Regions from separate parts of the Clostridium aromativorans genome, predicted to be linked through region 3. Evidence: riboswitches for the same ligand, from Rfam matches in the RefSeq annotation. Region 3 holds a riboswitch; each other region holds the start of a gene.
The links. Region 3 has a riboswitch for S-adenosylmethionine ahead of LN736_RS10115 (amino acid permease). Riboswitches for the same ligand answer to the same signal wherever they lie in the genome.
Positions count from the first base shown of each region.

Region 1: it holds a riboswitch for S-adenosylmethionine, as region 3 does, so the genes downstream of both, LN736_RS04745 (ABC transporter permease) here and LN736_RS10115 (amino acid permease) in region 3, are expected to answer to the same signal.
Region 2: it holds a riboswitch for S-adenosylmethionine, as region 3 does, so the genes downstream of both, LN736_RS14060 (methionine ABC transporter ATP-binding protein) here and LN736_RS10115 (amino acid permease) in region 3, are expected to answer to the same signal.

Region 1 is NZ_JAJJPB010000003.1:108,053-115,930, reverse strand. Features, by position in the region: gene LN736_RS04750 (ABC transporter ATP-binding protein) at 1-486, opposite strand, end outside; gene LN736_RS04745 (ABC transporter permease) at 502-1,305, opposite strand; SAM riboswitch class I at 1,661-1,767, opposite strand; gene LN736_RS04740 (ROK family transcriptional regulator) at 1,811-2,905, opposite strand; SAM riboswitch class I at 3,132-3,238, shown strand; gene thiS (sulfur carrier protein ThiS) at 3,377-3,592, shown strand; gene LN736_RS04730 (HesA/MoeB/ThiF family protein) at 3,582-4,403, shown strand; gene LN736_RS04725 (M67 family metallopeptidase) at 4,417-4,827, shown strand; gene LN736_RS04720 (sulfurtransferase TusA family protein) at 4,845-7,178, shown strand; gene LN736_RS04715 (O-acetylhomoserine aminocarboxypropyltransferase/cysteine synthase family protein) at 7,248-7,878, shown strand, end outside.
Region 2 is NZ_JAJJPB010000021.1:29,646-37,523, reverse strand. Features, by position in the region: gene LN736_RS14075 (trans-sulfuration enzyme family protein) at 1-172, opposite strand, end outside; gene LN736_RS14070 (MetQ/NlpA family ABC transporter substrate-binding protein) at 300-1,130, opposite strand; gene LN736_RS14065 (methionine ABC transporter permease) at 1,156-1,836, opposite strand; gene LN736_RS14060 (methionine ABC transporter ATP-binding protein) at 1,876-2,952, opposite strand; SAM riboswitch class I at 3,077-3,178, opposite strand; SAM riboswitch class I at 3,324-3,437, shown strand; gene LN736_RS14055 (M20 family metallopeptidase) at 3,507-4,706, shown strand; gene LN736_RS14050 (gamma-glutamyltransferase family protein) at 4,816-6,423, opposite strand; gene ade (adenine deaminase) at 6,465-7,878, opposite strand, start outside.
Region 3 is NZ_JAJJPB010000011.1:83,009-90,886, forward strand. Features, by position in the region: gene LN736_RS10080 (AAA family ATPase) at 1-41, shown strand, start outside; gene LN736_RS10085 (ketopantoate reductase family protein) at 96-1,025, shown strand; gene LN736_RS10090 (cation diffusion facilitator family transporter) at 1,052-1,924, shown strand; gene lepB (signal peptidase I) at 2,042-2,575, shown strand; partial or broken gene LN736_RS10100 (winged helix-turn-helix domain-containing protein) at 2,594-2,911, shown strand; gene LN736_RS10105 (S-ribosylhomocysteine lyase) at 2,965-3,444, shown strand; gene cysK (cysteine synthase A) at 3,939-4,853, shown strand; SAM riboswitch class I at 4,936-5,043, shown strand; SAM riboswitch class I at 5,119-5,230, shown strand; gene LN736_RS10115 (amino acid permease) at 5,289-6,677, shown strand; gene metK (methionine adenosyltransferase) at 6,706-7,878, shown strand, end outside.

The sequences.
Region 1 (7,878 bases), on a different contig from region 3:
TAGCAGTTTTGGTTTATTTATAAGTGCCCTTGCAATACTTATTCTTTGTTTCATCCCTCCTGAAAGCTGATTTGGATATGATCTTGCAAAGCCAGTCAGTTCGACTAATTCAAGTTGTTTATAAACTAATTCTCTTTTTTCTTCACTCGACATTTTCTCACTTATCCCAAATTCTACATTTTTTTCTACTGTAAGCCATGGAAAAAGTCTTGCTTCCTGAAATACCATTCCCCTATCTATTCCTGGTCCATTAACAGGTTTACCATAAGAAAAAATAGCTCCGCTATAATCTTTATCCAATCCGACTATTATTCTCAGCAACGTGCTTTTTCCACATCCACTTGCTCCTACAATACTTAAAAATTCTCCTTTTTTGACTGACAGGTTTATATCTTCTAACACATTAAGGTTTCCGCCATCTAATTTGAAATTTTTATTTAAATTTTTTATCTCAATAGCATTACAATTTTCTTGTTTATTCAAAATATTTATACTCCCTTCCTAATTTCCATTATTAACATCCCATTTTACAATTACATACTGTAATTTTTTTATGAAATAATCTATCAAAAATCCAATTACCCCTATTGAGAAAACTCCAACCAGCATTACATCAGGCTGTGATAACTCCCTTGCATAAGATATTGCATAGCCTATTCCAGAAGTAGCAGCTATTATTTCTGCTGTAATAACACTCATCCATGCACTTCCGATTCCGATGCGAAGTCCTGTAAAAATTGACGGAAGTGCAGAAGGAAAAACTATCTTTATTAGTTTTTCAAATTCATTTTTTTCCAATATTTCGGAAATCTCTAAATATTTTTTATCAGTACTTTTTATACCATAAATTGTATTTATTAATATTGGCCAAAAGCTGCCAATTACTATTACAGTTATTTTAGATGCCTCATCAATACCCATCCACAAAATAAGAACTGGTACCCATGCAACAATAGGAATTGGTCTTAAAAATTGTATCAGTAAATCTATGGCTCTCTCTGCTATTCTAAATAACCCAATAAATATTCCAAAAATTATTCCTAAGGCTGCACCTATACAATATCCTTTTATAACTCTAACTACACTTACATATAAATTTCTAAGAAGTTCTCCACTTTTAATCATGTCAATCAAAGTTAAGAATATTTTGGATGGAGAAGGAAGAACTGACTGTTTAATCAACCCCTTACTACTTAACACCTGCCATAATATCAATAACATTACTGGGACTATCAATGCAATAATTACATTCCCTAAAATTTTTAATTCTTTATAAGAGTTAATTTTTATATTTGCTGCCTTCATCTTTATTTTCTCCTTATAATTCAACTCATATTATTTTAAATATGTAAACATTGAAATTGTCATAATTTAGAATCACTACAGAATTCAATTCATTTATTTACACCCTTTTTACTATTTTGGTAAAAAGTATTTGAAATTTCTCTATTCTATATTTTAAATCTTCATATCACATCCTAACCTCCATTTATTTTATCAAGTAGATACACTAATACACAATAAAAGGCCAAGTATAACTTACTAAGTAGAGATTATATAATCCATCTCTATAATAAGTTCAACTTGACCTCTAGTTTTTCTAGTCAGTCCAATAAAAAAACTTCCTGTGGAGAAACCACAGGAAGTCATATCCTCTTGTCTCTCATCTTTCAGGGTATACCTGCTGGAATTAGCACCATTGAATACAAAATCTATTCAGGTTGCCGGATATCATAGGGCCAGTCCCTCCATCACTCTTGATAAGAAGTTATTCATTATTCATTTTTAATTTACGTATATGATATAACTTTTAAAATACTTTGTCAACAACAATTTTTTTATATTTTGAATTTTTATTATCAATACACCTTTCAAGAAAAAGAGCCGCTGCACCTACTGAAACCGAGTCTTCTTTAAAATATCCGTATCTTTTTACGGATACTCTTTCAGGAATATATTTTATACAGGTTTCATAAAACGTATCAAAATCAATCAGAAATCCGCTTAATACAATACATTCAATGTTCAATAAATTTGTATAGGATTCAATGCTTTTTCCCAGTTTTGATGCGGCATCTAAAATAAATTTTTCAGATGTTCCACAATTTTTCATACTCCTTGAATACACTTCATTAAAATCAATATAACCATAAATGTTTTCAATCATATGTTCAAAGGCATACTCATTATCTCCGGATGATCTCATAATCCTCCCCTGTATGACTGCCGCCTGCTTCAGTCTAGCACCACAATCAAAATAAGCCATATTTTCAAAATTCCTTCCTGCTCCATAAAAATACTCCGCAGTAACAGCTGAGTCTGCACAATTACCGCTGGTTACACTGCACCCCAACTTTTCTTCAAGTATTCTACTTATGCGCTCATTATCCCAAAACCCCGTTTCAACTGCAAGCCCAATTCCCACAAGCTGGAGAAGTTTTAGATTTAATTCCTCATAGGCACTCTTTATAATATAGAGAATTTCTTCTATGACTTCATCACAAGAATTGCAATAATCGATATAAAAGCCCTTTTTATAAAAAATTTCCATTCTCAAGTTCACTATAGATACCTGCACATGAGTGCTGCATATACTTATGCCCATAATATAAAACCTGCACACATTTACATCATACAGCACAGGTTTCCTTCCGCCTGTAGATTCGCCCATACATTTTTGAACCAAAATGGATTTTTTTTCAAGTGGGTTCATAACTCGATTCAGCGTAGTCAATTTCATACCTGTTTTAAATAAGATTTCATTCTTGGTCATAACACCATTTTTTTGTATTAAATTGAATATTTCTTTTTCTTCTGAAGCTAGATCTCTAAATAATCTGTAATTGTCTATCATAACATCATACCTTTTATCATTATTGTATACTTTAGTCAATGTACAATTCACATTTTACAATGCACAATTATGAAGATTTTCGGATAAATCGAAAATCTACCAAAATTGAATTCTTAATTCTTATTGAGAAAAGTATTCTTTGCAATCAAACTCTTTCTGCATCTAAGAACCTAATAAAAATATAGTACGAAAGGGAGGTAGGTGTCAATACGACAAAAATAAATTTATTGACAAATTTATTTTAAATGTGTTAGTATTTAATAAATTAAACATTGAATTCTTATCAAGAGAGGCAGAGGGACTGGCCCTATGATGCCCGGCAACCCGATTATTTTCAAAGGTGCCAATTCCAGCGGGTTATATAATTTGCCTGAAAGATGAGAAAATTAATTATAAAAATGACTTTCTTGTAAATTATAACAGGAAAGTTTTTTATTTTGTCACAGTTTAAATTAAGTGTAAATTCTTTTTTCCAAAATGGTTAGAAGATAAAAATGTTAAATGAACAACGAGGAGGGTATCATGAAAGTAACAATTAATGGTAAAATTAAAGATATAAAGGAGGGAGTCACTGTAACAAAAATTTTAAAAATAGAAAATGTAGAAATGCCAGACATGGTTTCTGTTCAGTTAAATGACGAATTCATAGATAGAGCCAATTTTAACAGCACCGTTCTAAAAGAAAATGACAAAATTGATTTTCTATACTTCATGGGGGGTGGAAATAGTGGATTTTAGTGAGGATCAGATAGAAAGGTATTCAAGACACATTATCCTGTCCGAAGTAGGTGTGGAAGGTCAGGAAAAACTTTTAAACTCCAAAATCCTCATTATAGGTACGGGCGGTCTGGGAGCACCTGCTGCCATGTATCTGGCTGCTGCAGGGATAGGAACTATAGGCCTTGTAGATGGAGACATAGTGGATCTTTCAAACCTTCAAAGACAGATAATCCATCGCACAAAGGACGTGGGAAAGGCTAAAGTTCAGTCCGGAAAAGAAACCATAAATGAATTGAATCCAGACGTAAATGTAATAACTTATAGGGAACTTGTAGACTCCAGCAATATCTTGGATATCATAAAGGACCAGGACTATGATTTTATAATAGACGGTACAGATAATTTTCCCGCCAAATTTTTAATAAACGATGCCTGTGTAATTTCCAAAAAACCATTTTCACATGGAGGAATAATAAGATTTCAAGGGCAGCTCACAACTTATATACCTGACAACGGTACTCCCTGCTACAGATGTATTTTTCAATCACCACCTCCTGCAGGTGTTGTACCAACCTGCAAGGAAGCAGGTGTTCTAGGTGTAATGGGAGGAATTATAGGATCACTTCAGGCAACAGAAGCCCTCAAGTATATACTTAAAATCGGCAGTACCCTTGCAGGATATCTTTTGACTTACAACGCAATGACAATGGAATTCAGAAAAATAAAGGTATCCAAGAACAAGAACTGCGGCATATGCGGTGAGCACCCTACAATAAAAAAGCTGATAGACTATGAACAGACAGCCTGTGATCTCAAAACAGCAAATTAAGCAGGTGATATTTATGATATATATAGACAAATTGCAATATGAAAAAATTTTAAAACAGGCCAGGGATGAATTTCCCGATGAATGCTGTGGTTATCTTGGAGGACTGGATTCTGGAAAAGATATTTTTATTAAAAAAATATACTCCTTGACCAATACAGATCACAGCAGCGAACATTTTTCCATGGATCCTGCCGAACAATTCAAAGCTGTAAAGCTCATGAGAAGTGAAAAATTTAATATGATTGGCAATTATCATTCTCATCCTTATTCACCTTCCAGGCCATCTGAAGAGGATAAAAGGCTTGCTTTTGATGACAAAATATTGTACGGAATTTTATCTCTTGAAAAAAAGAAACCAGTATTTAATTTGTTTAAAATCGACAAAGACAAAAATGTTGAAAAGCTTGAGTATGAAATAGTTTAAAAAAGGAGTGAGATATTATGATAAATATAAGTGAAGATCATTATAAATCCATAGAAGACATAAAAGAAAAATCACAGCAGTATTTAAACAATGCAATAGATCCTGTGAGATTTAAAGCTTTTAGGGTTTCCATGGGTGTATACGAGCAGAGAAAAAAGGAAACCTACATGGTGAGAACTAGAATACCCGGAGGAGTCATAACTTTAGAACAATTCAAACGTATAAGTGAACTTGCAGAAAAATATGCAAAAGGCAAATTGAAATTCACCTCCAGACAGGACATTCAATTTCAAAGTGTTGATTTGAAAGATGCCTATCCAATAATAAATTCTTTGATAGAAGTAGGCATAATAACAAAGGGCACTGGTGGAAATACCGTTCGAAATGTGGAGTGTTCCCCTCTTTCAGGTGTTTCAACAGACGACGTCTTTGACGTAACCCCCTATGTAAAAGCAGCCACCAATTACCTCATAAAAGATCCAACCACCATGAACATGCCCAGAAAATACAAGATAGCCTTCTCCAATAGTCCACAAGATACAGGCAATGCAACCATATCCGATCTGGGATTCATTGCAAAAATAGTAGATGGCAGGAGGGGCTTTGAGGTATATGGGGCCGGAGGATTTGGCGGAAGTCCGAGAGTTGCTTTAAAGCTTAAGGATTTCATACCAGCAGATGAAATACTATACTATATACAGGGCCTTAAAAATGTATTTGAAGTCGAAGGAGACAGAACCAATAAAAATAAGGCCAGAATAAGGTTCATACTCATGAGACTGGGTGAAAAAAAATTTGTTGAAGAATTAAGTTCAGAGATAAACAAACTAAAGGAAAAAGGCGGTCTCAACATACAGGTGGATGAAAATGAATTTATACTACACCCTGATGCCAAGATTGTCCGGGACGTAAATGTGGATGAAAAGCCTAAAAATGTACTGTTTCCGCAAAAACAGGAAGGCTACTATTCCGTCTATGTTCATCCTCAAAGCGGAAATTTAAAAGTTGAAAGCTTAAATAAAGTACTTGCTTTCATAGAAAATTTGAATTATAAAACATCCATCAGGGTTACAAACACCCAGGGATTTTTTATAAGAGATTTAAAGAAAAAAGATGCTGAAGCTCTTATAGAAATAACAGGCAGCTTTACTTCCATATACAACATAGATAACTCTGTAACCTGCGTGGGTGCTTCCACTTGCCAGCTTGGATTATGTCTTTCACAAAATCTGTTAAAAGCCATAAAGAAAGAATTTGAAGGTACATCACCTGAAATAAAAGCTGCCCTTCCAAGACTGTTTATATCAGGATGCCCAAATTCCTGTGCTCAGCACGAAAAAGGAGCCCTTGGCCTTCACGGCAGAGCCAGACGAACAAAAAACGGCCTGGTTCCAATGTACTCCATATCCTTTGGAGGAAAAATAGGATCAAATGTAGCCAGAATGGGAGATACCTATGGAGATGTACCTGCAAAGAAAGTTCCCCTGTTCATCCATGAACTTGCAGAACTAAAAATTAATTCCGGATATGAAGATTTTTATGATTTTCTGGATAACAGGTCATCGGATATAAAAACTCTTATGAGCAAGTACACCGATGTGGATAAATTTGTAGAAGATCCCGATATTTACTTTGATTTTGGAGCCTGCGAGAGATTTTCATTAAAGGGCAGAGGGCCTGGAGAATGCAGTTCCGGTGTAATGGATGTTATAAAACTGGATTTGTCAAATGCCAAATCCTCACTTGAGAAGTACAAAGACACAAAACAAAATTCCGATCTGTATTCCTCTGCACTGTCCTCGGCAAGAACCCTTCTGGTACTCAGAGGAGTGGATTCAAACAAAGACAGAGAGATATTTGAGGAATTCAACAAGAATTTTGTAGAGACAGGTTATGTAAAACCCTCAATTAAAAAGCTTTTTGGAGATCTCATAGACTACAAAATAGACGGTACAAATGATATATCCAGCAAAGCTTCAGAAGTAGAATACCTGTACAACAAAGTGGATGCAATGTATAGATCCTTAAACGGAAAATTGGAAATAACCCTTCCAAAAGAAGAGAATACGCAGTCAAAATCCTATAATGAAGACAATGGTGAAGTGAACGACCATGATAAAATTGGAGACCTTAAAATTGTGGATTTAAGAGGAGTAAAATGCCCTATAAATTTTGTAAAGGTGAAAATAGAACTTTCTAAAGTAAAATCCGGACAAAAGCTGGGATTTTATTTGGATGACGGCGATCCTATAAACAATGTTCCCCAAAGTGTAAAAAACGAGGGACACAAGGTAATCTTTAAAGATACAAACTATGACGGTTACAATCTATTGGTGATACAAAAAAAATAACATGAAGTCAATGGAGGGTGGTATGCTTGTCACACACCATCCTTCAAATAAATTACTGGGAGTGAAACAATGAAATTCAATACAAAACTCATACATGGAAATTTTAATATAGATTATACTGGAGCTACCAATACCCCCATCTACCTTTCAAATGCATATGCTCATAAAAGTGCAGAAAATCTAGAGGATATATTCACTGGAAAATCCATGGGCTATGCCTACACCAGGATATCCAACCCTACCGTCATATCTTTTGAAAGAAGAATGGCCAGCATAGAAGACGGACTGAGTGCAACATCTGCAGCATCGGGCATGAGCGCCATCTACCTTGCAATTATGAACGTATTGGAACCCGGAAACGAGATAATTGCTTCCTGTGGTCTCTATGGCGGCAGCTATACCTTGATAAGAAATTTAAAATCCTTTGGAATAAAGATAAAATTTTTAGAAGAATTAAACAAAGAATCCCTGGAACTGGCCATAAATGAAAATACCAGATTGGTTTTTGCAGAGACTATAGGGAATCCCAAGCTGAATGTTCTTGACATAGACCCTGTTTCAAAGATCTGCAGGCTGCACAATATTATTCTGATGATTGATTCAACCATGACAACTCCATATCTCATAAAACCTCTGCAGCATGGAGCAGATGTGGTAATACACTCCACATCCAAATACATAAACGGAACCTCCAACTCCA
Region 2 (7,878 bases), on a different contig from region 3:
TTCTGGAATACACATACCCTTTGGCCTTTCCCTCATAGACTTCATCCAGTGTTTCCACATCATCAAAAGCAAATACAGAAGTCATAGAAATAGGCAAAGTCTTGGATTTAGAAATGGATTCCGGATTTTGTTCTCCACGGTGAATGAGCTTTGTAGCAAAACTTCTATTCATAATAAACTCCTCCAAATACTGCTAATATTATTCTTATACTTACAACTTATATAACATCTATTTTATCTAAATCCTCTACACAAGTAAATATCTTTATAAAATAATATTCTCTTCATTTTAATCAGACTTAAAAAACAGGAATTTCTGATCCTTTATATGTGTCTTTTATAAGCTGTTTTATCTCGTCAGTCTGATAGGCTTTAACCACCTTTTTATAAGTGGCATTGTTTTTATCTTTATCTCTAGCTGCAATTACATTTATATACGGCTTTGCATTTTTATTTGATACATCCTCTAGATAAATTGAATCCTTAACTGGATTAAGTTTGGCATCTATAGCCACACCACTGTTTATTATAGCTGCATCTACATCTTCAAGTGATCTGGGAATTTGGGTAGCAACAAGTTCTACAAATTGAATATTCTTTGGATTTCCAGTTACATCTTGAAGTTTTGGTAGAAGTCCCACTCCCTCTTTCAATTTTATCAAGCCTGCACTTTGAAGCAGGTTCAATCCTCTGCCCTCATTTGTAGGATCATTTGGAATAGCTATTTTTGCACCTTCTTTAATGTCTTTAATGGATTTTATTTTATGTGAGTATACTCCAAGCGGTGCGAGTACAGTCTCACCTATAGCACTGATTTTCAGATTGTGCTGTGCTTTAAATTTATTGAGATAAGCATAGTGTTGAAATGAATTCAAGTCAATTTCACCATCGGAAAGTGCCATATTAGGACGTACGTAATCTGAAAAACTCACAATCTGCAGATCAATATTTTCCTTTGCCAGATTTTCTTTAACTTTGTCCCAAATCTTATGATCATCACCGGTTATGCCTATCTTAACCACCTGCTTTTTACTGCTAGAAGTTTGTCCAGTACTGTTACTAGAACCACAGCCTGCCAAAACCCCTAAAGATAATACGAGTGTTAAAAATAACACTAAAATTTTTTTCATTACTAAGACCTCCCTAATCTTTAAATTAATGTGTTGTTATTTTTGATAAAATATCTCCTACAAATTGAATGACATTTACAATAATCAAGAGCACAATTATAGTAGCTACCATAACATCTGTCTGGAAATATTGATATCCATAGCGTATGGCGAAATCGCCAAGACCCCCTCCTCCTACAGTACCTGCCATAGCAGATAATCCAATAAGACTTATAATTGTTATTGTAAGAGAATGAATGATTCCCGGCAGTCCTTCAAGAAGCATTACTCTGAAAATTATTCCAAAGGGACCTGAACCCATTGATTGCGCCGCTTCAATTACTCCCTTATCTATTTCAAGCAGCGCGGATTCAATTTGCCTGGCAATAAATGGAGTACAGCCGAATATAAGAGGCACCAGGGCTCCTCTTGTACCTATGGTAGTACCTACTAAAAGTCTTGTAAGTGGGATTATAGCTGCAAGAAGGATAATAAATGGTATAGATCTGAAAATATTTATTATTTTGCCAAGTATACTGTTAACAATTCTATTTTCAAGTATACCTCCTTCTTGTGTAACAACCAGGGTAATTCCCATTATTGTTCCAGCTACTGTAGATATAATTCCTGAAACAGCCACCATATAAAAAGTTTCAAATATGGCTTTTAGCATTTCAGGATATAAATTCACCAAATTTGGTGCTATTTTTGCTAAAAATTCATTCATTTTATCACCTTCAAAAATTTAAAAATTCATATTTTAGATTCAATTACTTCCAACTTTTAATTTATCACTATCATTTTTAATACCTACGTATTCCACATGTATGCTATTTTCTTCAAGGTATGCTATTGAATTATCTATACTCTCATCCGTTCCATTTAACTTCACTATCAAATTTCCTATAGGTACATTTTGAATAATTTCTACATTCCCAAATAGTATACTGGCATCTATTTTAAATTTTCGAGAAATTTTCGAGATAAATGCCTGACCTGTTTTTTGCCCTGTAAAGGATATTTTAACAATACTTTCTCCTTCAGTTACCTGTTTAAGTTCACCCATCGAACTTCCCTTTTCAAGAAAATCATATATTTTCTCATAATGAAATAGTGAAGATATAAATTTTTTGGTTATAGGAGCTTTTGGATTTGTAAATATATCTATTATATTCCCCTGTTCAACTATTTCACCAGAATCTATTACTGCCACTCTCTGACATATTTCCTTTACTACCTCCATTTGATGAGTTATTACTACTATAGTCAATTTCAAATTTTCATTAATACCTTTTAAAAGTTTTAAAATTGACTGAGTTGTCTGTGGATCCAGAGCCGATGTGGCCTCGTCACATAAAAGCACTTCAGGATCATTGGCCAGTGCCCTGGCAATTCCAACTCTCTGTTTTTGCCCGCCGCTCAGCTGTGAAGGATACACTTTTATTTTGTCATTTAGTTCCACCAGTCTTAAAAGATCCAGTACTTTTTTCTCTATCTCATTTTTGCTAAAGCCCTTTCTCTTTAAAGGATAGGCCACATTCTCAAATACCGTTCTATTTTTCATGAGATTAAAATTTTGAAATATCATTCCAATTTTTTCTCTGCTCTTTCTCAATTCTCTTGGAGATAAACGAGTTAGATTCTTTCCATTTACGATTACTTCTCCGGAAGTCGGCTTTTCCAATAAATTTATACAGCGAATTAAAGTGCTTTTTCCCGCTCCACTGTACCCTATGATTCCAAAGATCTCACCAGCTTTAATGTGAAGATTGACATTTTTTAAGGCTTCCACTGTATTAGTTTTACCTGTATAAGTCTTGTTGATATTTTTTAGCCATATCATACTTTTCCCTCCTCTAAAATCATCTATTGCAATTTTACAGTAATTTTATTCATAAAAAATCCCCTTCCTAAAAGAAGGGGATACACGGCATTAAAAAAAACCCGCGGAAGGGTTTTTATACCTTTCCTCATCTTTCAGAACAACGTTCTGCTGGATTTAGCACCATCACACAAATGTGGTTGCTGAAACTTCAAAGGGCCAGTCCCTCAGTTTCTCTTGATAAGGATATATTCAATTTTTTCAAATTACTTTATAAGCTAAATTATACAACTTATTTTTATTATGTCAATATGTAATTTCTAATAATCATTTTTGTTGACAAAATTACTTAAAAGCTCTATTATATTTAGTAGTCAGTTTAATATGCAAAATTCTTATCCAGAGAGGTGGAGGGAATGGCCCTTTGAAACCTCGGCAGCAGATCTTTTTAAAAGATACTGTGCCAATTCCAGCAAGTTTATTTTTATAGGCTTGAAAGATAAGAAGAGAATTTAAATATCTCTTCTTTGTTTCAAAGAAGATTTTTTTTATGCAAAAAAGAGGAGGTTTTTATTATGAACATAAAATATATCAAGGATTTTCAACAGGACATAATAAATGGAATCGAAAATAGCAAAAATGCTTATATAAATATAAGCCACCAAATACACAGTCATCCTGAGATAGGAAATGAGGAATTTTTTTCTTCCAAATTACTTATAGATACCTTGAAAAAGGAAGGATTTTCTATAGAAAAAGCAGCAGCAGGCCATCCTACTTCTTTTATAGCCAGGAAAAAATCAAATAAAAATTCCAGTACAGTTATCGGATTTTTGGCAGAATATGATGCTCTTCCCAATTTAGGACATGCCTGCGGCCACAACATCATAGGCACGGCAAGTACAGCTGCAGCTATTTCCCTGTCAAAGCTTATAGATGAAACTGGCGGGGAAATTGTTGTATTTGGTACTCCTGCTGAAGAAGGAGGAGAAAATGGCAGTGCAAAAGCGAGCTTTGTAAAACATAATTTATTTAAGGATGTAGACGCCTGTATGATGATTCATCCTGGAAATGAGAACTATAGAACGGTTAAATCTCTGGCCAATGACCCAATTCAATTTGAATTTATAGGAAAAGCCGCTCATGCAGCAGCTTGTCCTGAAAAAGGAATAAACGCCCTTGATGGAGTAATCCAATTATTTAATGGAATAAATGCCCTAAGACAACATGTAACCAGTGATGTGAGAATACACGGTATAATAACCGATGGCGGATATGCCCCAAACATAGTTCCGGATTATGCCAGAGCAAAATTTTTCATACGTGCCTCTGAAAGAAATACCTGCGATCAGGTTACAGAAAAAGTTAAAAATATTGCCAGAGGAGCATCTTTGAGCACAGGAACTAAGGTTAACATAAGTTTTTTCCAGAATAAGATAGATAATTTTCTCATAAACGACAAATTTGATGATGTGTTTGCAGAAAATCTAGAATCACTGGGAGTTCATATAAAAAATAAAATTCCAGAAGGGCTTGGTTCTACAGACGCAGGTAACGTGAGCCATGTGGTTCCAACTATACATCCCCATATAAAAATAGGAGATGACAAATTAGTAGGCCATACTCCAGAATTCCGTGAAGCCGCTATATCAAAACAAGGAGATAATGCTCTTATAATTGGAGCCAAAGCTCTAGCACTGACAGGCCTCACTCTGCTTACTGATAAAAACAAACTCAATGCAATTAAGGAAGAATTCAGCAGGCAGCATTCCTAAAAAATATTTACAGGTATCCACCTGAACCTTTATCCGATGGTTGCCGGCACTTATCTACAACTTTAAGGAGTTGATAGTTTTAGCAATGGTAGCGGTCGGATAAAATTACCTACCAGGAATATACAGTACCATCACTTCTCCAATCTGTACCACCGAATAGAACTCCATTTTCATTTTTCCATATTATCTGTCCCCTGCCAAATACACTTGTATCAATTTCATAATCTACATCATGGCCTCTTTCATACAAATTCTCTGCCAAATTTGAAGAAAACTGCTTTTCAAGGCTTACATTTTTACCTGAGGTCCAGAACCATCTGGGTGCATCCAATGCCGCCTGAGGATTCAACCCAAAGTCAATAAAATTCATCAGTACTTGAATATGCCCCTGCGGCTGCATAAATGCTCCCATAACTCCGAAGGGACCTATGGGCCTATTACCTTTCATCAAAAATCCTGGAATTATAGTATGGTAGGGTTTCTTTTCAGGTTCCAGGAAATTTACATGATTTGGATCAAGTGAAAAGCTATTTCCCCTATTGTGAAGGGCAATTCCCGTTCCAGGTACAACCAAGCCAGAGCCAAAACCCATATAATTGCTCTGTATATAAGATACCATGTTTCCCTCGCCATCTGCAGTGGCAAGATAAACAGTTCCACCGTTTATATTTTTATACACCTTGGGCATGAAAGCAGTTTCTGTTATTTGCTTTCTTCTCTCTTCTGCATAAGATTCAGATAATAAGTCTCCTATATTGACTTTCATTTTTTTTGCATCAGTAACATATTTTAAAGAATCTTCAAAAGCCAATTTTATAGCTTCAATCTGCTTGTGACAGGTATCCACTGAGTCTTTTTCACCAAATTCAAACCCCTTCAGTATATTAAGTGCCATTAAAGCTGTTATTCCCTGTCCATTTGGAGGCATTTCATATACATCATAGCCCCTATAATTTACACTTATTGGATCCATCCACTCCGGTTGAAATTTTTCAAGATCCTCTCTTCTTATGTATCCACCAGTATCTTTGGAGAATTTATCTATTTTTTCCGCCAGTTCTCCCCTGTAAAAAGCTTCTCCTAAGGTCTCAGCTATAGTTTTTAAAGTTTTCCCGTGATCCCTTAAAGTTACAATTTCTCCTATCCTAGGTGCTCTTTCCTTAGGTGAGAAAGTTTCAAACCAGTATTTAAATTCGTCACCTTTCAAATAATGTTTGAATTCTCTGTAGGATTTTTCCCAAAGGTGCCCTACAGTAGGCGTAACAGGATAACCTTCTTCTGCATATTCCACAGCAGGTGCTAAAAGTTTTTCAAAAGGAAGCTTCCCAAATCTTTTCCAAAGCGCCGACCATGCAGCAGGAATACCTGGAACATTTACAGGTGCCCATCCGAACCTCGGCATTTGTTTATACCCCTTACTTCTCAACATATCCACAGATATTTTTTCTGGTGAGGGTCCACTGGAATTTAAGCCATAGAGTTTTCCCTTATAATAAACTATCGCAAAAGCATCTCCTCCAATTCCATTGGAAGTGGGTTCGCATACAGTTAAGGCTGCTGCTGCAGCCACAGCAGCATCTACAGCATTCCCTCCATTTTTTAGAATCTCAAACCCAGCCTCTGCTGCAAAATTCTGTGAAGTAGCTACCATCCCATTCTTCCCATAGGATACAGCCCTGGACGTTTTATATGGATTATATAAATTATCAGATCTCATAGTTATCCTCCCAAATATATTTAATTGCATAATTGCACTTCTTAATTTTCTGTTATCATTTCAATTTTCTCCACATCAAATAAGCCCTTATCCGTAAGTCGGATTTTAGGAATGACAGGAAGTGCCATAAATGACAAAGTAATAAAAGGATCTATTCCATCATGAACTCCCATTTTCCTGGCAGTATCAATCATAGTCTTTACTTTCCTCTGAACTACACCACTTGGCAGATTACTCATCAATCCCCCAATTGGAAGAGGCAAACTTTCAATTATCTTTCCATTTGAGGCAATGACGTATCCGCCCTGTAGTTTTTTTAAACAATTAACTGCAGCAACTATATCTCCGTCATTATCGCCGGCAACTATAATGTTATGGGAATCATGAGACACCGTAGTTGCAATTGCACCTCTTTCTATTCCAAATCCTTTTAATGGAGCTACTGATACATGATCTGTCTTTCCATGCCTTTCTATTACACAGAGTTTATTATAGTCCCCATTTGGTACAAAAATATCTCCCTTTCCTGGAATTTTTTCAAAAAGATGTTCTGTTGTCAGTTGTCTTTTTACAATTTCTATTACGTGATTTTTCTGTTTCCTTTTCAGCAGCAATCTTTCTTCATCAATAGACTTAAAAATAACTGTATTTAACATTTCTTTTTCTTTAATTTCATATTTAAACAGAGATAGATAATTATCGTCTATAATATGTCCAGATTTTAAAACAAAATCCACTTTTACCTGATTTAAATCCTTCAAAACCACGATATCTGCCATATACCCTGCGGCAACGGCTCCATGATTTTTAAGTCCGTAAAACTCAGCTGGGTAATAGGTAGCCATTTTAATTGCTTTAATAGGTGGTACCCCAAGCTCAATAGCCTTCTTTATATTATAACTTATGTGACCTTCCTTCTCAATATCGTCTAACTGTTTGTCATCAGTACAAAACATGCATTGTTCAAAAGGAAGTTTCTCATGAAGAATTCCCTTTACAATGGTTTCCAAATTTTTAGCTCCACTTCCCTCTCTTATTAAAATGTGAAAACCCGACCTCATCTTTTCAAGTGCTTCCTCAAAAGTAATACATTCATGATCATCGTCAATGCCTGCCATACGATAGGACTGGATTTCTTTCCCCTTTATTTCAGGGGCATGTCCATCTATAATCTTATCCTCAAACAGAATAATTTTATCCATTATCTCCTTTTTACCCTCTATTGCATCATGAAAACACATAACTTCCCCAAGTCCAAGAACTCTAGGGTGATTTCTGTATTTTTTCATATCTTTTGCAAGAAATTTACCTGCTCCATTGGTATCGAATTGAGTAGCTGGTACCGATGAAGGTATCATTATATATATATTAAGAGGTATATGCTCCGTGGCATCCAACAAAAAATCCAACGCCTTCTCACCTCTTACATTAACCAGCTCATGGGGATCAGCAATC
Region 3 (7,878 bases):
CTGGAATGGGCGGGAGTAAGGCTAAAATTGAATTAGGTTAGAACATTTTATTAAAATACAGAGAGTATTCAGTATAATGATAGGGGGAGTTTATGGTGAAAAGTATAAAGAATATATCTGCTATAGGGATGGGAGCTATTGGCTGTGCCTATGTTAGCAAGTTGTACGATCTGAATCCTGGGGGATTGAAAGTTATAGCAGGCGGTGAAAGAGCTGAAAGATATAGAAAACATGGATTTATAATAAATGGTAAAAGATATGATTTTAAATATGTAGCACCAGAAGAGAAAACTGAACCTGCAGATTTGATTATTGTTTCCGTGAAAGCAAATCAACTTTCCCAGGCTGTGGAGGATATGAAAAATCAAGTTGGGGAAAATACAATTATAATATCTCTCATGAATGGAATTACCAGTGAAGAGATAATAGGAAAAAGATATGGAATGAATAAGATGCTCTATTCTCTCTGTATTGCCATTGACGGAAACCGCAGAGGAAATGTCATCTCTTTTTCCAGTTATGGAAATATAGCTTTTGGTGAAAAAACAAATAGTACTTACTCAGAAAAAGTACAGATTGTAAAAGAACTTTTTGACAGGGCAGATATACCTTACAGCATTCCAAAGGATATGATTCATTCCCTGTGGTATAAATTTATGATCAATGTAGGAATAAATCAGGCTTCAGCAGTTATAGGGGGAAATTATGGAGTATTTCAATCTGTAGGTGAAGCGAAAGAATTGATGGAGTCAGCTATGTGGGAAGTGGTAAGATTGTCTCAGAAAATGGGCATAAATTTGAGTGGACAGGATATTGAAAAATGGAATGAAGTACTTGCCACCATGCCTCCTCACAGCAATACTTCAATGTGTCAGGATATTGAATATGGAAGAAAGACTGAAGTTGATATGTTTGCGGGAACCGTATGCAGACTGGGAGGAAAATATGGAATAGACACTCCGGTAAACAGGACACTTTTAAATATAATAAAAGCAGTGGAGTCGAAAAATGATTTAAAGGTATAGATTTTATACTTTATAGGAGAAAATAGATGGAAGAGGATTATAAAAATCTTAAAATTGCAGAAAAGAGAACTAAGGTAAATGTGGTAGTATATGTGTTTTTATCTTTATTTAAACTCGGTATAGGATATTTTTTTAATTCCAAGGTTCTTTTTGCAGACGGCATTAATAATTCCACGGATATCATAGCCTCCCTTGCCATTGTTATAGGGCTTAAAATATCGAGGAAACCTGCCGATGAGGACCATGCCTATGGACATTTGAGGGCACAGACGGTATCTACCCTGGTGGCCTCTTTGATAATGATAGCCGTTGGAGCAGAGGTTTTTTACAATGCAGTATACTCTACAGTTTTTTTTAAGACCAAAGCACCGGATATGATGTCTGCAGTAGTTTCCATTATATGTACTGTACTGGTATATGCAGTGTACAGGTATAACAGGAAAGTGGCAGTTAAAATCAAGAGCCTGGCACTTATGGCTGCTGCAAAAGACAATCTTTCAGATGCTTGGGTCAGTTTTGGGGCCGCCTGTGGAATTATAGCTTCGCAGTTTGGTCTTCCCTGGATAGATCCACTGGCGGCGGTAATAGTGGGAATACTTATAATAAAAACAGGTATAGGGATCTTCAAGGAGTCCGCCCAAAGTTTAACTGATGGTTTTGACAGCAGGCAGCTGGACAAAATAATTGGAAAAATAAATCAAATTGAAGGCGTAGACAGCGTCAAGGATGTAAAGGCTAGGGTACATGGAAATAATATTTTACTTGATATTATAATAAGTGTCAGCTCTAAATTGACCGTACTGGAAAGTCATGGTATTACGGAAAAAATAGAAAATATGCTGAGCAGTGAATTTCAGATAAAATATGCAATTATACATGTAGAGCCGGCTTTGAAATAGGCCGTCATATCCAGATATCAAAGTTCAGAGTTGAAATATAAAACTCTGCAGATTTTCAAATTTGTCTGAAAACTGTTATTTTTGCTATAATGATAATAGGTAAAGGGGTGTGATATCGTGAAAGATAAAGAATTCTTTAAGAAGTTCAGGGAATATGCCTTTTACATTATTCTGGCTATTGGACTGGCACTTGTATGCAGAAGTTATGTTTTTGCCCGGACTGATGTAATAGGATCTTCCATGCAGCCGACTTTTAATGATAAGGATGTTATATTTATGGAAAAGATAAGCACTGAAACTGGACATATAAACAGAGGAGAAGTGGTCGTTTTCAACTCTCATGACGAGAATGAGGACAACTATATAAAAAGGGTTATAGGAATAGCTGGAGATAAAATTGAGATAAAGTCCGGAGAGGTTTATTTAAATGGAAAAGTTCTCACTGAAAGTTATCTTCCAGAAGAAGTTGTAACTGAGGCCAATTCAGCTGTTGCGGAGTATGTTGTGCCCGAAGGTTATATTTTTGTGCTTGGGGATAATAGGAAAAATAGTACCGACAGCAGAATAATAGGGCCTGTAAATTTAAAGGATGTTAAGGGACATGTAATTTTAAGAGTGTATCCTTTTAAGAATATAAACTACTTTAAATAATTACAAATGGAGTTTGCTTATTATTTTAATGAGGGCGATTTGATAATTGATAATTTAAGTTACGAAGTTAAAAAATCAGGGGAAACAGTCAATCTTACCCCCATAGAATACAAAATACTTTCAGTTATGGTAAACCATCCTGAAAAGATTTTTACAAGGGAGGAACTTATATCTATTGCGCTGGAGAAAAATTTTGATGGATACAACAGAGCCATTGATTCACATATAAAAAATTTAAGACAGAAAATAGAAACTGATTCCAAAAAGCCTGCATATATTTTAACTGTAAGGGGAATAGGATATAAGTTTGGAGGAATAAAGGGCAAAGCTGAATAATTGATTACAGGTTTAACATGATGTATAATGAGTTCTACAGGAGGCGATATTGCATGGATAAAATTTCAAGTTTCACTGTCAATCATTTAAAATTAATACCAGGTGTTTATGTTTCCAGAAAAGATAAATTTGGAGATGTAGTTCTAACCACATTTGATATAAGAATGACAAGCCCTAATGACGAACCTGTTATGAATACAGCTGAAGTTCATACTATTGAGCATTTGGGAGCAACTTTTTTGAGAAATCACAGCACTTATGGAGGTAAAACCGTATATTTTGGACCCATGGGTTGCAGAACCGGATTTTATCTGATTTTGTATGGAGACTATGAGTCAAAGGATATCGTGGATTTGCTGGTGGAAATGTATAAATTTATCTTGAATTTTGAAGGTGACATACCCGGTGCTGCTCCAAAAGACTGCGGAAATTATTTGGATATGAATCTTCCTATGGCGAAGTACTGGGCAGATAAATTTCTCAAAGAGGTCTTGACAGACATCTCGGATGAGAGGTTGAATTATCCTGAATAATACAATACAATTTATAAAAGGTTGCTTCTATCTATTTTGAGCAGAAGTAACTTTTTTAAATTTTATATGTAAAATTATACTTGATTAATTAAAGTTTATGTAGTATTATCAGATTGTAGATTATATAAATGTAATGATGGGAAGAGTAGATTGTACGATGCTATTTTAGAGAGAATTTTCGTGTGGTGTGAGAAAATTTTAGCGGGAGACAATTGAAATGCATCCTGGAGCACTGAATTGAACTTGAGTAGGTTTCAGCGGAAACAGCCGTTAAAATGTTAAGGTATGATTGTACCGACAATGAGTTTTTCTTTCCTGCATAGGTTGTTTTTATGCAGTACTTGAGGGATAAACAGAGTGGAACCGTAGAAGTAAAACCTTCTGCCTCTGTAAGGGGCGGAAGGTTTTTTGTTTTTCATAATTCCGGAATTTGAAAAATATTAAACAACAGCTTCAACAGCGAAAATTTGTAATTTAAAGGAGATTGTTATATTATGGAAGTTTTTAATGATATTAAGGAAATGATAGGAAAAACACCTATACTGAAAATAAACAAATTTGATCTAAAAGATGGAGTTAATATATATGCCAAACTTGAAAATTTTAATCCAGGAGGCAGTGTAAAAGATAGAATTGGCGATTATATGATAAAAAAGGCAGAGGAAAGCGGTAGATTGAAGAAAGGCTACACTATAGTTGAAGCTACTGCAGGCAATACTGGTCTTGGAATTGCGCTGGGAGCTTTAAACAGAGGATACAGGGTTATATTTGCAGTACCGGAGAAATTTTCCATAGAAAAACAGGTATTGATGAGGGCGCTTGGAGCGGAGATAATTCATACTCCAGAAGAAGATGGAATGAGAGGTGCTATTGAAAAATCCAAGGAGATTTTAAATCAGATACCAAATTCCATAGCTTTGGGACAATTTGAAAACAATGATAATCCCGAGGCACATTATGCTACTACAGGTCCTGAAATATATGAACAGTTAGGTGGGAAAATAGATTATTTTGTGGCTGGAGCAGGTACCGGCGGAACTTTTACAGGTGTGGCAAAGTATTTAAAGGAAAAGGACAGCAGCATAAAGACCATACTGGCGGATCCGGAAGGTTCTACCCTTGGCGGTGGTACTGAAGAGCACGGTTATGCTATTGAAGGCATAGGAAATGATTTCCTGCCGGACACTATGGATATAAAATTGGTTGATAAAGTTATAAAGGTAAATGATGATGAAGCTTTTAGATTGGTGAGAGAGTTGGCAAAAAAGGAAGGCTTGATAGTTGGATCTTCCTCTGGTGCAGCTCTTGCAGCAGCGTTGAAATTGGCAGATACCATAGATGGAGGAAATATAGTAACTATATTTCCAGATAGGGGAGACAGATATTTCAGTAAAAATTTGTATGAATAGAAAGATTTCTATTGACAAAAAGAATAAAGAATTGTATATTGAATATAAATTAAATATAAGTGATTTACAATATTTGTAGACTTTCTTATCGAGAGAGGCGGAGGGACTGGCCCTGTGATGCCCGGCAACCGATTGTAATTTGTACAGTAAATGGTGCCAATTCCAGCAGGTAAAACCTGAAAGATGAGAGATAATGGAATTTATACTTCCTGTGATTTCTCACAGGAAGTTTTTTAATGTAATTATATAAAATCAAATATTATAATTCTTATCAAGAGTGGTTAAGGGACTGGCCCTATGATACCCGGCAACCAGATATACATTTAGTTCGTACATCTAGGTGCTAATTCCAGCAGGTATATCCTGAAAGATGAGGGACAATGGAATCTATATGTCTTCTCACATATAGATTTTTTACTTGGAGGTATAAATAAGATGTACAATAATGCAGGCAATAAATTACTAAAAAAAGATCTTAAAAATAGGCATATTCAGATGATAGCTATTGGAGGTGCCATAGGTGTAGGATTGTTCTATGGCTCTGCAGATGCTATTAAGACAGGCGGACCTGCCATTATTCTGGCATATTTAATAGGAGGACTGTTCATTTTTTTCATTATGAGGGCCTTGGGTGAGCTGGCTGTAGATGAGCCAAATTCGGGTTCCTTCAGTGCTTATGCTACTCGTTACCTTGGAAATTTTGCAGGATTTTTTTCAGGCTGGACATATTGGTTTCAGGCTACAGCTACTGTTATGGCAGAACTCACTGCCATGGGGGTATATGTTCAATTTTGGCTTCCCCAGTTTCCAAAATGGATTACTGCACTTATATTTTTGATCATACTCATTGCAGTCAATTTAGTTGGAGTTAAAGCTTACGGTGAATTTGAATTTTGGTTTGCCCTTGTGAAAGTGGTTGCCATAGTATGCATGATTATTTTTGGAATGCTTATTATATTATTTGGATTTAATAATGGAGGGCATTCTATTGGATTTTCTAATATATGGAATAATGGAGGATTTTTCGCCAATGGATTTAAAGGGTTTGTGCTTTCTTTTGTTTTTGTGAGTTTTGCATTTGGAGGGGTGGAACTTATTGGCATAACGGCGGGAGAGGCAAGGGATCCACAAAAATCCATTCCAAAAGCTATCAACGATGTATTTTGGCGTATACTTATCTTCTATGTGGGTTCTGTGTTGGTGATGCTGGCACTTTATCCCTGGAATAAAATTGGGGTTGCAGGAAGTCCCTTTGTATTGGTGTTCTCTAAAGTAGGTATTCCTGCAGCTGCTTCAGTCATAAATTTTGTAATTTTGACAGCTGCTCTTTCAGGCATGAACAGTGCCCTGTATATAAATGGCAGAATGCTTTACAGTCTGGCACTAAATGGTAATGCTCCCAGAGTATTTGGAAAGTTGAATAAATCCGGGGCACCCTATGTGGGAACACTCTTCAGTACGGCTGTGGCATTGATTGCCGTAATTTTAAATTATTTCATACCGGAGAAATTTTTTACATATATTTCCTCAACAACAACTATAGCCATTTTGACTGCCTGGGGTACGATTCTTATAACACAATTGAAGTTCCGCAGAAAAAAAGCTATGGAAGGGCAGAAAATTGCTTTTAAAATGCCTTTTTACCCTTTTTCTTCATACATTACAATAATTTATCTGCTGGCTATTGTTGTTACAATGGCGTTTTTGCCAGCTACCCGCATTGCCCTTTATATTGCGCCTATATGGGTATTGGCCATGGTGGGAATATATAAATTACTTCATCATAGTGAACAATCAAAATTATCATATATAAATAGTAAATAGAAAAGTTAAATAAATTGGAGGGATAAAGATGAGTAGATTATTTACATCAGAATCAGTTACAGAGGGACATCCTGATAAAATTTGTGATCAAATATCGGATGCAGTTCTAGATGCTGTTATTGAACAGGACAAATATGGAAGAGTAGCTTGCGAAACAGTTGTAAATACAGGGCTTGTGCTTCTAGTTGGAGAGATATCCACTAAAGCCTATGTGGATATACCTAAGATAGTGAGGAAAACTATCGAAGAAATAGGATATACAGGTTCAAAATTTGGATTTGATGCCAGCAATTGCGCGGTTATAACATCAATAGATGAGCAATCTTCAGATATTGCCTTGGGAGTAAATGAATCACTGGAGGCAAAACTGGGAGAAAAAGATGATATAGAGGCAATAGGTGCAGGGGATCAAGGGATGGTGTTTGGATTTGCCACAAATGAGACACCTGAATATATGCCACTTCCAATAGCACTGGCTCATAGACTTTCGAGAGGATTGGCCGATGTCAGGAAAAATGGCATTATTCCATATTTAGGACCAGATGGTAAAACCCAGGTTACAGTAGAATATGAAGGAGAAAAACCTGTGAGAGTAGATACAATTTTGATATCCTCACAACATGAAGAAAATGTGGAACATGACCAGATTGAAAGAGATATAATAGATAATGTCATAAAAGAGGTAATACCTGAGAAATTTATAGATTCCAATACCAAATATATTGTGAATCCTACAGGAAGGTTTGTAAAGGGAGGTCCGGAGGCTGATTCAGGACTTACTGGAAGAAAGATAATAGTTGATACCTACGGTGGATATGGAAGGCATGGAGGAGGAGCTTTTTCGGGAAAAGATCCGACGAAAGTCGATAGATCCGGAGCCTATGCGGCAAGGTGGATAGCAAAGAATTTGGTGGCAGCAGGTGCTGCGGATAAGATAGAAGTGGAGGTTGCCTATGCTATAGGAGTGGCAAGGCCTGTGTCCATAAGTGTCGATACTTTTGGAACAGGTAAGGTATCTGATGAGAAAATAGTGGATATTGTAAAAAAGCTTTTTGACTTGAGGCCGGCAGCCATTATAAGAGATTTGGATCTTAGAAGGCCAATATATAAAAAGACAGCTGCTTATGGACATTTCGGAAGAACCGATATAGAGCTGCCCTGGGAAAGCCTTGATAAAGTGGATAAGATAAAAGAAGAATTA